Regions from separate parts of the Bacillus spongicola genome, predicted to be linked through region 1. Evidence: riboswitches for the same ligand, from Rfam matches in the RefSeq annotation. Region 1 holds a riboswitch; the other holds the start of a gene.

What was found. Region 1 has a riboswitch for cyclic di-GMP ahead of U8D43_RS03425 (EAL domain-containing protein). Riboswitches for the same ligand answer to the same signal wherever they lie in the genome.
Region 2: linked by a shared signal. The riboswitch ahead of U8D43_RS20915 (cache domain-containing protein) and the one ahead of U8D43_RS03425 (EAL domain-containing protein) in region 1 are both predicted to bind cyclic di-GMP.

The regions. Positions count from the first base shown of each region.
Region 1 is NZ_JAYKTS010000003.1:200,004-205,066, reverse strand. It holds gene U8D43_RS03435 (EAL domain-containing protein) at 1-567, opposite strand, end outside; gene U8D43_RS03430 (GGDEF domain-containing protein) at 880-1,533, opposite strand; gene U8D43_RS03425 (EAL domain-containing protein) at 1,586-2,332, opposite strand; cyclic di-GMP riboswitch class I at 2,524-2,613, opposite strand; gene U8D43_RS03420 (ATP-binding protein) at 2,853-3,929, shown strand; gene U8D43_RS03415 (glycosyl hydrolase family 18 protein) at 3,989-5,063, opposite strand, start outside.
Region 2 is NZ_JAYKTS010000006.1:167,118-172,180, forward strand. It holds gene U8D43_RS06630 (RNA polymerase sigma factor) at 1-11, shown strand, start outside; gene U8D43_RS06635 (hypothetical protein) at 1-576, shown strand, start outside; gene U8D43_RS06640 (cold-shock protein) at 1,095-1,295, shown strand; gene U8D43_RS20910 (methyl-accepting chemotaxis protein) at 1,414-2,004, opposite strand; partial or broken gene U8D43_RS20915 (cache domain-containing protein) at 2,371-3,084, opposite strand; cyclic di-GMP riboswitch class I at 3,144-3,226, opposite strand; partial or broken gene U8D43_RS20920 (HAMP domain-containing protein) at 3,490-4,248, shown strand; gene U8D43_RS20925 (methyl-accepting chemotaxis protein) at 4,243-5,063, shown strand, end outside.

The DNA.
Region 1 (5,063 bases):
AGATAAAAAGCGCTGTTTTCGTTCATCCTTAGCTAAATCGATAGCAAAATAGCGGTCTAGCTTGATACATTCTGGCTCATATTCAATGGCTTTTTTGATGGATGAAGAGCCTTGTCCAAAATCATCGATTGCAAACATAATTCCTACCTGGCGTAATTCATTCAATTTTTGTTTGAGTAAAGGATTATTCCACATTTCTTCCGCACTCGATTCATTCACTTCTAATACCAATCGATGAGCTAAGTCCGGGTGTGGTTGCAATAAGCTTTGAAAGAAACGCAAGAAATTAGGATGCAAAATGGTTGTGATGTATATATTTAGGAACAATTTACAAGTAGATGTACTTGAGTCCAAAAAAGATTCTACCGCTTTTTGAATCGAAAGCGTATCCAGCTTATATAAAATATTCGCTCGTATCGCAGATTGAAAAACACTCTCCGGATTGACATTTGAAGCATTGCGCAGGAGAGCTTCTACAGCATACAATTCATTTCCACTATCTAAACTAAATAATGGTTGATATTCATGATAGATAACATCTTCTTGAAAAAAATCAAAAATATTCATAGGTCTCCTTAAAATCGTGACTTATGTACAATTATGAAGGTATGTTAATACTGATTCTATTTTCCTATAAATAAATATATCATACAATCTACTATAGTATTCTTTTGGTAGACTCTTTTCGTATACATTGTGGCTATTTCATCTGATTTTTGAGTAAATCCTCCATTTCATTGTTGATTTCTATTAAACACAGACGAAATGATGCCCGAAACAAAGCTATATCACAGATGATTAACTGATACGAAAAGCCACAACCTTTGCGAAAACAGCCTCTTTTTATTATCCTAAAATTTTTTTGATATTTCCCTCTTATCACTCACATGCTGCGTACCGTTTTTTGTCTATTTTATTTGTGTACATTTTTTTATCAGCCGTTCTCACTAACTCTTGGAGTGATTCACCGTCAGCAGGATAACTCACTATTCCGATTGAGAGAGAGATGGTTTCATTCGGCAAAAGTGTTTTCAATTCATTCGTTATCGCTTTTTGTAGATTTGGTTGCTTCTCGGAGGTTAAAACTACAAATTCATCTCCCCCCCATCTGCAAACAACATCTCCCTTCTGAAAATATTTCCTGAGCGTGCTTGCGATCGATATGAGCGCTTCATCTCCTACTTGATGACCATAAACATCGTTAACTCTCTTAAAATCATCTAAATCAATAAACTGAAGAAAAAACGAAATTTGACTCTTTTTTCGTCTCTCAAAGGCCTTCGTTAAGAAATAACGATTCCTTAGATTAGTCAGTACGTCCATGTGAGCAACATACCGATATTTGTCAAAATAATACCCTAAAAGAAAGCCTAAGGTACATAGTAAAAAGAACATTGCGAGAAGAAAATAATCCGCTATTCCGGAAAAATAGATATTCTTATAAGTCAGATACCTTATTATGATAAACAACGAACCAAACCCTGTAATGGAGCCTATCACCCAAATACGACCATGCCAATTCATTGCATTCATCACCTAATCTTCCATAATTATTTGCTTCTTGGAAGTAATTTTCTCATGATAGTTAAGGTAGAAAATTCAAAGGAAATGACTCACAGTTCTCGACATTATGGGGTTTACCTAAATAGTAACCTTGACCAAAATGGACGCCTATTTTTCGAGCAAATGCTAAATCGGCTTCTGTTTCAATCCCTTCGAGAACTATATGATCATTTGCTAAAAAATAAACGAGGCTTTTCAAAAAATGTTGTTTTCGTGCGTGGTTTGCTAGGTTCTTTCCAAAATATCGATCTAACTTGATAATACTTGGTTCTAACTCAATGACAGTCCGAATCGTAGATTGTCCCTTTCCTAAATCATCCAATGCTACTAAAGCACCTACATTCTTTAAATAGACAATCCGATCATTTAATACCTCAAAACACTCGGTGGTCGCCGCTTCGCTAATTTCAAACACAATTCGATTTAATGGATATTTAACTTCTGAAATAACAGAATCTAAGAACTCCTGGAATAGCGGATTGGTCAGTGTTGAGGGATAAACATTGACAGATAGTCTAGGGTATATCAGTTCATCTTTGTAGTGGTTTTTATAGACCCTCATTGCTTCAAGCATAGATGCACAATCTAGCTCAAACAACAACCCTTCCTCTAATGCTTTCTGAAATAAATGTTGCGGGGATGAAAAAAACCCACACCTAATTAAACTCTCATACCCAATAATTTCACCTGTATGAACTAAGTGCACTGGCTGAAAGACATGTGTAAACAGCCGCTCTCTTATCACTTTTTCAATCGGAATATTCATCATAAATATTTCTTGTCTCTCCTTCCCCTCTATTCAAGAGTATTATATAAGTTGAGAGTGGACTGCCGTCTGAATCACATAACGGACTGCTAATAGCCTCATAGGTTCTACCCAATGTTCTCGAAGTTGACCATACTAATACATCAAAAAAAGCTGCCCATTTTTAAGGGCAGCAGTACAAATAAAATCCTTATACTCGCAACTGGCTGGCATTGCTATCTTTCACAGCATTAGCCCCTTTAGCTTTGCGTCCTAATCTTTCAATTAGTTTGCCCACGTACATATTCTATTGATTACTAGGATAATTCTACCACAACTTCCGTTACATTTACATACTAACTCGTAAAAAATAACCAATTTTTTCTATAAAATAACCTCAGATCTTCAGTTTGATACTTATCATTCAATTTATTTAACCACCCAACACATTCACAAAAAATAGAAAATTGAAGGAATAAACTAGTTTTTAGTCGAATGTTTATAGACATTCTTAGTCTAATTTATGAACGGGGTGAAAATTCACATGAAGTTTCCTAAATCAACTATTGATTATTACGATTTTATTCCATTTCAAAATGGATTTGTATTTAAATTCATTAAAAAAGAGAATCGATTTATTCACACATTTTGTGAAGGGAAATTATTAGAAAAGATGAATCTATCTCCAGAACTTATCTTAGGGAAATCCCTTGATGACATTATTCCTCATCCTCAAGCTGAACAAAAATCAGCTATTTATGAGGAGGCCTGGTCTGGATCAGTGACCAATTATGAAGGGCATATAAATGATATTTATTATATGGCAACCTTAACTCCCTATAAAAAAAACAATAGAGTAGTTGAAGTGATTGGTACTGCGATTGATATTACCAAAGAGAAGCAAAACGAAGAAAGAATCAAAAAGACAGAGAAACTAGCTATGGTAGGCGAATTAGCAGCCGGTATCGCACATGAGATCCGTAACCCACTTACCTCTTTAAAAGGATTTACACAGATGATTCAAAAAGAGGTGCAAGAAGATCACCTGAAACAATACGTAGAAATTATGCTAGATGAATTAGATAGAATTAATAGTATCGTGAACGAATTTATGATGATTGCAAAACCGCACGAAAACATTAAGATTTGCAAACATAATCTTTCTAATTTACTATACGGTGTCCTCAATTTAATAAAACCAGAGGCCATGCTAAAAGGCATTTCGATTACAGCAGCGATTGACAGCTCGATTGAAGGTGAGTGTGATGGTAATCAAATTAAGCAGGTACTAATCAATCTCCTTCAAAATGCCATTGACGCATCACTTGAAACTAAAAGAGATATTCACATTTCTTTAAAAAAAGTTGACGAGCACTGGTATACGATCAAAATTCAAGATGGGGGAACCGGAATCTCATTGGAACGACAAAAAAAGCTTTTTGAGCCTTTTTATACGACTAAAGAAAAAGGAACAGGTTTGGGTTTAATGGTTTGCAAAAGGATTATTGAATACCATCAAGGGCATATTCTAGTAGAAAGCAAAGAAAACCTTGGCACTAAAGTGACTCTTACTCTACCAACAGTCAAAAACGTCCCCTCTGAATATGGTGAAACAAATTGAGGGCACTTATACAAAATAGGAGGTTCCTCTTAAAATAACAAATACAAATCCTATTCACATTAATTAAATTGCTCTAACGTTTCTTCAATACTTTGCCAAAAGGATTCTTGTTCTAATCCCATTCTCCACATGGAAATTCCGGCTAATTTATATTTTTTAACAAGATGCACCTTTTCAGAGATACTTTGGTTGTTTTCAAACCAAATAACATGAATTTGTTCCTGTTCATCTTGATAATGAACATATGGTGATTGCGAGGGATCATCCCACTGTACTGCTAAATTTTTTTCAAGAAGCAGGTTCTCTACTTCCGCTTGGGAAACTGCTTTGTGGTCTGCTCCCAGCGTTAAATTCCAATCATAACCATAAGAAGGAATACCCAATAAAAGCTTTTCAGAATCAATATGTGTGGCAGCGTAGTCGAGCACATCTGTCATCCAATTTACTCCCGCTACTGGTCCTGGCTCTCCCCAGGTGCCATGCTCATCATAAGTCATCAATTGGATATAATCAGCATTTTTTCCTAGTTCATGGTAATCAAATGTTCCTATCCACTCATTATCAGGAAAGTCACCTGTTTTTGCAGGGACGGAAATCATAAGATCTATCTGTTCTTTTTCTAATGATAGAGAGAGATTCGCTATAAATTCTGTGTATAACAGACGATCACTTGGATTCATTTTTTCAAAATCTACATTCACTCCGGTATAGCCATTTTCCTTTGTTAATTTTACAAGCTCTTGAATCAACATACTACTTTTCTCATTACTGGCTAAAATCGTGTGAGCTAAATCTGGATCGAAGCCATTTTGAATGGTCGCGAATCGCTTTACTTCATGTTGTTTTGCAAGTGCTAACCCCTCCGTTGGTATTTCTCCGAGAATTTCCCCCATATTGTTAACCTCGAACGTAGCGGTAGCTACTGCATTCATATAAGAATAATAGTTTGATAAGGAATTTAATGACTTTTCATCATCTTCATAGTATTTCGTATAAAATCCAAGAATGACAGGAGTATCTGTCGCTCTTTTTCCATTCTTAATAAGCAAAGTCAGCGATTCCTTGGAAATTTTTCCATCTTGCCAATACTCCCGATCTGGTAGTTTAGAAAACCCTTGTTCTCCATTACTATCT
Region 2 (5,063 bases), on a different contig from region 1:
AAGCATATTGAGAAACACAATGATGAGATTGACGCTCGTTTAAAATCGTTGCCATTGCAAAGTCTCAGTACAGAAAAGAAACAGCTTATGGATGCACAATTACAAAATACTGTAGTTTCCTATGATGGATTGAGTTTGAAGAAAAGGCTTGTAAGAAGATTTGCTTTCTCTTTATTAAGCTTAATCCTGTTATCCTTTCTTTTGTTTGCCGTCTATGCGTCGTTTTATCATTTGAGTATATTTAAAGAAGGAAACGAACAAATTTTCTTGGTCAAAAGAAATGTTCCAAACATTGATAAAGGAGAAATCGTGAAAATCATTGATACTCCACATGAACGTACTTTGGTTCAGGATATTCTTGAAAGACAACGCTGGTCTAATAATAATGGGTTAGTTATCGGAATGGATTTTATCATGAATGAATATGAAATCTCTATCCATCAAAATCAGACTTTGTCGATTTATCGATATCAAGCAAGTCAAGAAAAAGTAGCCAGATTGTACGGGGAGGAGGCACGACAGTTCTATTACTTGATTACAGGAGGGGCATTGGAAGCGGAAGTTGGATTGTATTAAAAATCGTCTGTCTTCTACTAAATTCTTACTAAGTCAATTAGCTAGGACAGTTTTTTGAGGATAGGCTGAAGAATTTTTCATTAGGAAAAGAGCACGAAGTCATACAAGTCAAAGGATTCCTTCTTATTCAAAAAGCCACAATCTTTGCGAAAACAGCCTATTTAAAAGAAAACTAAAGTTCAACCTTTAAACTGACAAATTTTTCTACCGATGACTTTCGCTTGTAACTAGGACAAATAGTCGAGACTGCTATAAACCTATAGTAGTATCAACTTTTATAGTAGGGAAAGCAGAATCGTCAGTAGTGCGGATGCGAAAATTGTTGAAAATTAACTAGTTATGTCAAACGAAATTCTAGTATGCTAGAACACTTGCTATTTGAAAATCTATCTGTTATCCTTATTAGTAATTATTTTTGTTCGGTAGATATGGGAAGAAAATGATACTTTTCGCCTGGATATCATTTAGAGCAAGAATAGTAATACATTGTGTGTAACACGCACTAGGAGGCAACAAATATGGAAAACGGTAAAGTAAAATGGTTTAATGCAGAAAAAGGATTCGGCTTCATCGAAGTTGAAGGTGGAGAAGACGTATTCGTACATTTCTCAGCTATCCAAGGCGAAGGTTTCAAAACTCTTGAAGAAGGTCAAGAAGTATCTTTCGAAGTAGAACAAGGCGCACGCGGACCACAAGCTGCTAACGTTCAAAAAGCATAATTAGCCTTTGCAAAAACAGACTCCTATTTAAGGAGTCTGTTTTATTTTTAAGTAGAAATTAAAGAGTTGATAGAAGAAGGGAGGTACTAAGTGCCTCCCTCTTTTTTTATGTACTCTTCTACTCAATATGGAATTGATCAACAATTGAACGTAATTCTTGAGCCATTGCGGTCAACGTTTGGGTGGAAGAGCTGATTTGTTCCATAGAAGAAGTCATTTCTTCTTGACTTGCTGACACTTGAACAGTAGAGGCTGCCGTTTCCCTCACCATTTGGGCCATGCCTTGTGTGTGCCGAGCGACTGTTTCAGATTCTGAGGCAATTTGGTCAATAGAGAAAAGGATAGTCTTAAAATTATCTGTGAATAAAGTGAATACCTTTGAAATATTGGTGAATGTCTCGGCTGTTTGATGGACAACATTTAAGCCACGATCAACGGCATGTGAAGACGAGTTAACCGAAGAGCTGACAGTGCTTATTTCATTCGTAACGGTATGAAGGATGCTTGCGATTTCACCAGAAGAATTTTTGGCTTGCTCGGCTAATCGGCGGACTTCATCAGCCACGACAGCAAATCCCTTCCCATGCTCTCCTGCACGAGCAGCCTCGATTGCTGCGTTTAGTGCGAGAAGATTCGTTTGTTCAGAAATTTCTTCAATTTGACGTGTGACAACCGCAATATTTTGTGAGTGATGTTCTAGGTTGTCCATTATCTTTTCTGTATCTTTTATGGTGGTTGGTATACTATACATTTCTGTTGACACTTGTTGGACGGATTGATGTCCACTCTCGACTTGTTGCTTCGATTCAATGGAATAGGAATTTGTTTCATTGATCTTCTCTTTTATTTGCTGGATTGTTTCGTTAGTCGATAGAATCGTTGAATGATTTGCGTCTGAAAGCTTTGTTTGTGCTTCTGCACTTGAAGAAATATCTTGAATGTTAACCATGATATTGTCAGCGACTACTGTATTTTCTTCAGCACTTGCCATCAGCTCTTCTGACGATTGTAATAGTTTATCAGAGGAATTTTGGATGGTTTTTGTAATGATATGGAAATGACTAGTCATTTCATTAAAAATTATTTTCATTTGCCCGATTTCGTCATTTGAGTGAACCGGAAGCCAGACCGTTAAATCCCCTTCTTTAAAACGATTCATTCCGGACGTTAGCTGATTAAACGGTCTCAAGATATAGTAGGTAACGGGAATGATGATAATGAATGTTAGGATAACTACAATAATGGTTATAAGTATTAGCGTTTTGAAAATATTCGTAGCAGGCTGCATAATATCGTGTAGGTAACTCCCCACTCCTAGAACCCAACCGTTCGGAAGCTCCTTGAAGGCAATCACCTTCTTGCCGCCATCCCAATCATATTCAATAAATCCTGTCTTCTTAGTTACCATCTCTTCAACAAAGCTGTGTTGAATTAAACTGGTTCCGATTGTATCAGGATTAGGGTGATGAATAACATTTCCGGCTTCATCTAATATAAATGCATATCCAGTCATCCCATTTGGTTCGTAGTATTTTTCTTTTATGCCGCTAACGAGCTTTGCGATAGTGGTTTGATTTTCATTGCCTGAATTTATCGTTTCAGTGTAATTGGATAGGGTGTCTGCTTGTAAGCCCACCATATAGTTTAGGTCTGTAAATGTTAAGTCCTTTATGCCGCCATAGGTTTGTTTGTAGCTAATCCAGGTCGTGATGATAAGCGGAATGACGGTAAAAAATAAAACTAGTAAAATGATCTTTCTTCTAAATTTTAAATTCATAAAAAATTTCATGCGGACCACCAATAAAATAGAAAAAAATGCCTATAGGAATGAAGGCAACACAGTAAATGTGAAGCAGCTGGCTGGCGTTCCAATTAGAGTAGCCCCTATAGCTTTGCGTCCCAACCTTTCGATTGGTTTGCCCTTAAAATGTAAATGTAGGGGTATTTTAACATATAAAATTTTTTTGCCTGATTATTAGAATATTCTTTTTGTTTGATTCAAGCTATATGTGTCTATTTGCTAAAACCATGTAAGTGAAAAGATAGAATTTCCACGATATAACGCGAAATTTTTGTTTTTTTATAAAAAATTCTGAACATCTGCCTGAATATCAGCTAAAATAAAGATAACATCAATATCGCTGGAGAATTGGGGGAGTTTAAGGTGAAGAAATTCAAAAAGCTTCGAATCAACATGAGCATAAGGAAGAAAATTATAACGGGATTTATTATTATTTTATTTTTAATGCTAGTCGGAAATGCTTTCAATCTTATGCAAATGAATCGAGTGAGTACGTCGGTCAATTCAATGACGGAAAATGAATTTCCTGCAATTGAATCAGTCCTAGAAATTAAGGGGGCGCATGAATTAACCTATGGTATTTTACTTGAATATACAAATGCATTACGAGCCAATCATAATGTAGATATGAAGAAATTTTCAGGACAATTAGAAGAAAATAAGAAGCGTTTTGATGAGTTATATGATCATTATCAACAATATATTGATAATGAGAAAGAACAGCAATTATTTTCTAATCTTACCGCGCATCGAGATAAGTCGATTACAATTGTAGATCAGGTTCTTAACCAAGGGGAATATAACATGATTACGATTAATCGCTTACAACAAGAAGCGCAAATCACCATCACGAGCATTGAAGCAAATATCGCCAAAATTGTTGAAATCAATGAAAACTCAATCGTTTCTTCAAAGGAAGCAGTTTCAACAAGTTTTCAACAAGCGAGAACCAATACGATGTTCTTTATGGTTTTAGCCACCATAGCTGGAATTGTTATTGTCATTATCATGACAAGACTCATTGCTACGCCGATTAGAAGAGTGACTAGAGTATTGAAGGAAGTAGCTGCTGGAAATTTGGCAGTGGATAAAATAAATATTAAAAATCGTGACGAAATTGGAGAGATGGTGACCTCCTTAAATCGAATGGTTGAAGATTTAAATGGAACCATTTCGACGGTTCGTTCAGCTACTCACCAAGTGGCAGCTTCAGGAGAAGAATTTAATGCGAGTGCGGATCAAACCGTGAAAGCTACCGATCATCTGTCAGCATTAGCTCAAAATTCAGCTGCAGGAGCCGAGCAACAGTTACAAAGCATCAATGATGTCTCGGTTGCAGTGAATCAATTGTCAACAGGTATCAATGAGATCGCTTCAAAAGCTTCTGAGATGTCTCAGCGTACTGAAGAATCGATACGATCTACTCAAAAAGGCTCAGCTAATGTTGAAAATGTAGTAAAGCAAATGAATTTAATTTCAAAAAATGTCGATGACACGTCACAAATCATCGAGATATTAGGTGTGAAGTCTTCGGAGATTGGGAGTATAACAGAGGTCATTACAACCATTGCGGATCAAACGAATTTGCTCGCCCTAAATGCAGCGATTGAAGCGGCGAGAGCAGGGGAGCATGGGAAAGGTTTTGCCGTTGTTGCGGATGAGGTAAGAAAATTAGCAGAAGGTTCACGTAATGCAGCGGAAAAGATCACAAATATGATTGAAAATATTCAAGCTGAGACGAAAAAGGCCATTTTGTCCATGAATGCTGGGACAGAACAGGTGGAACACGGTATTACTTTTTCAAAACAAGTAGATCAGGCTTTTGCACTTATCGATCATTCCATCACAGATGTTTCAACAAGAGTAGAGGAGGTATCTGCAGCCGTTTTGCAAATGACAATGGTAAGCGAGCATATTGTTGATTCAATTAATAATGTGAAAGAAATAGCTGAGACAAGCGTTCAAGC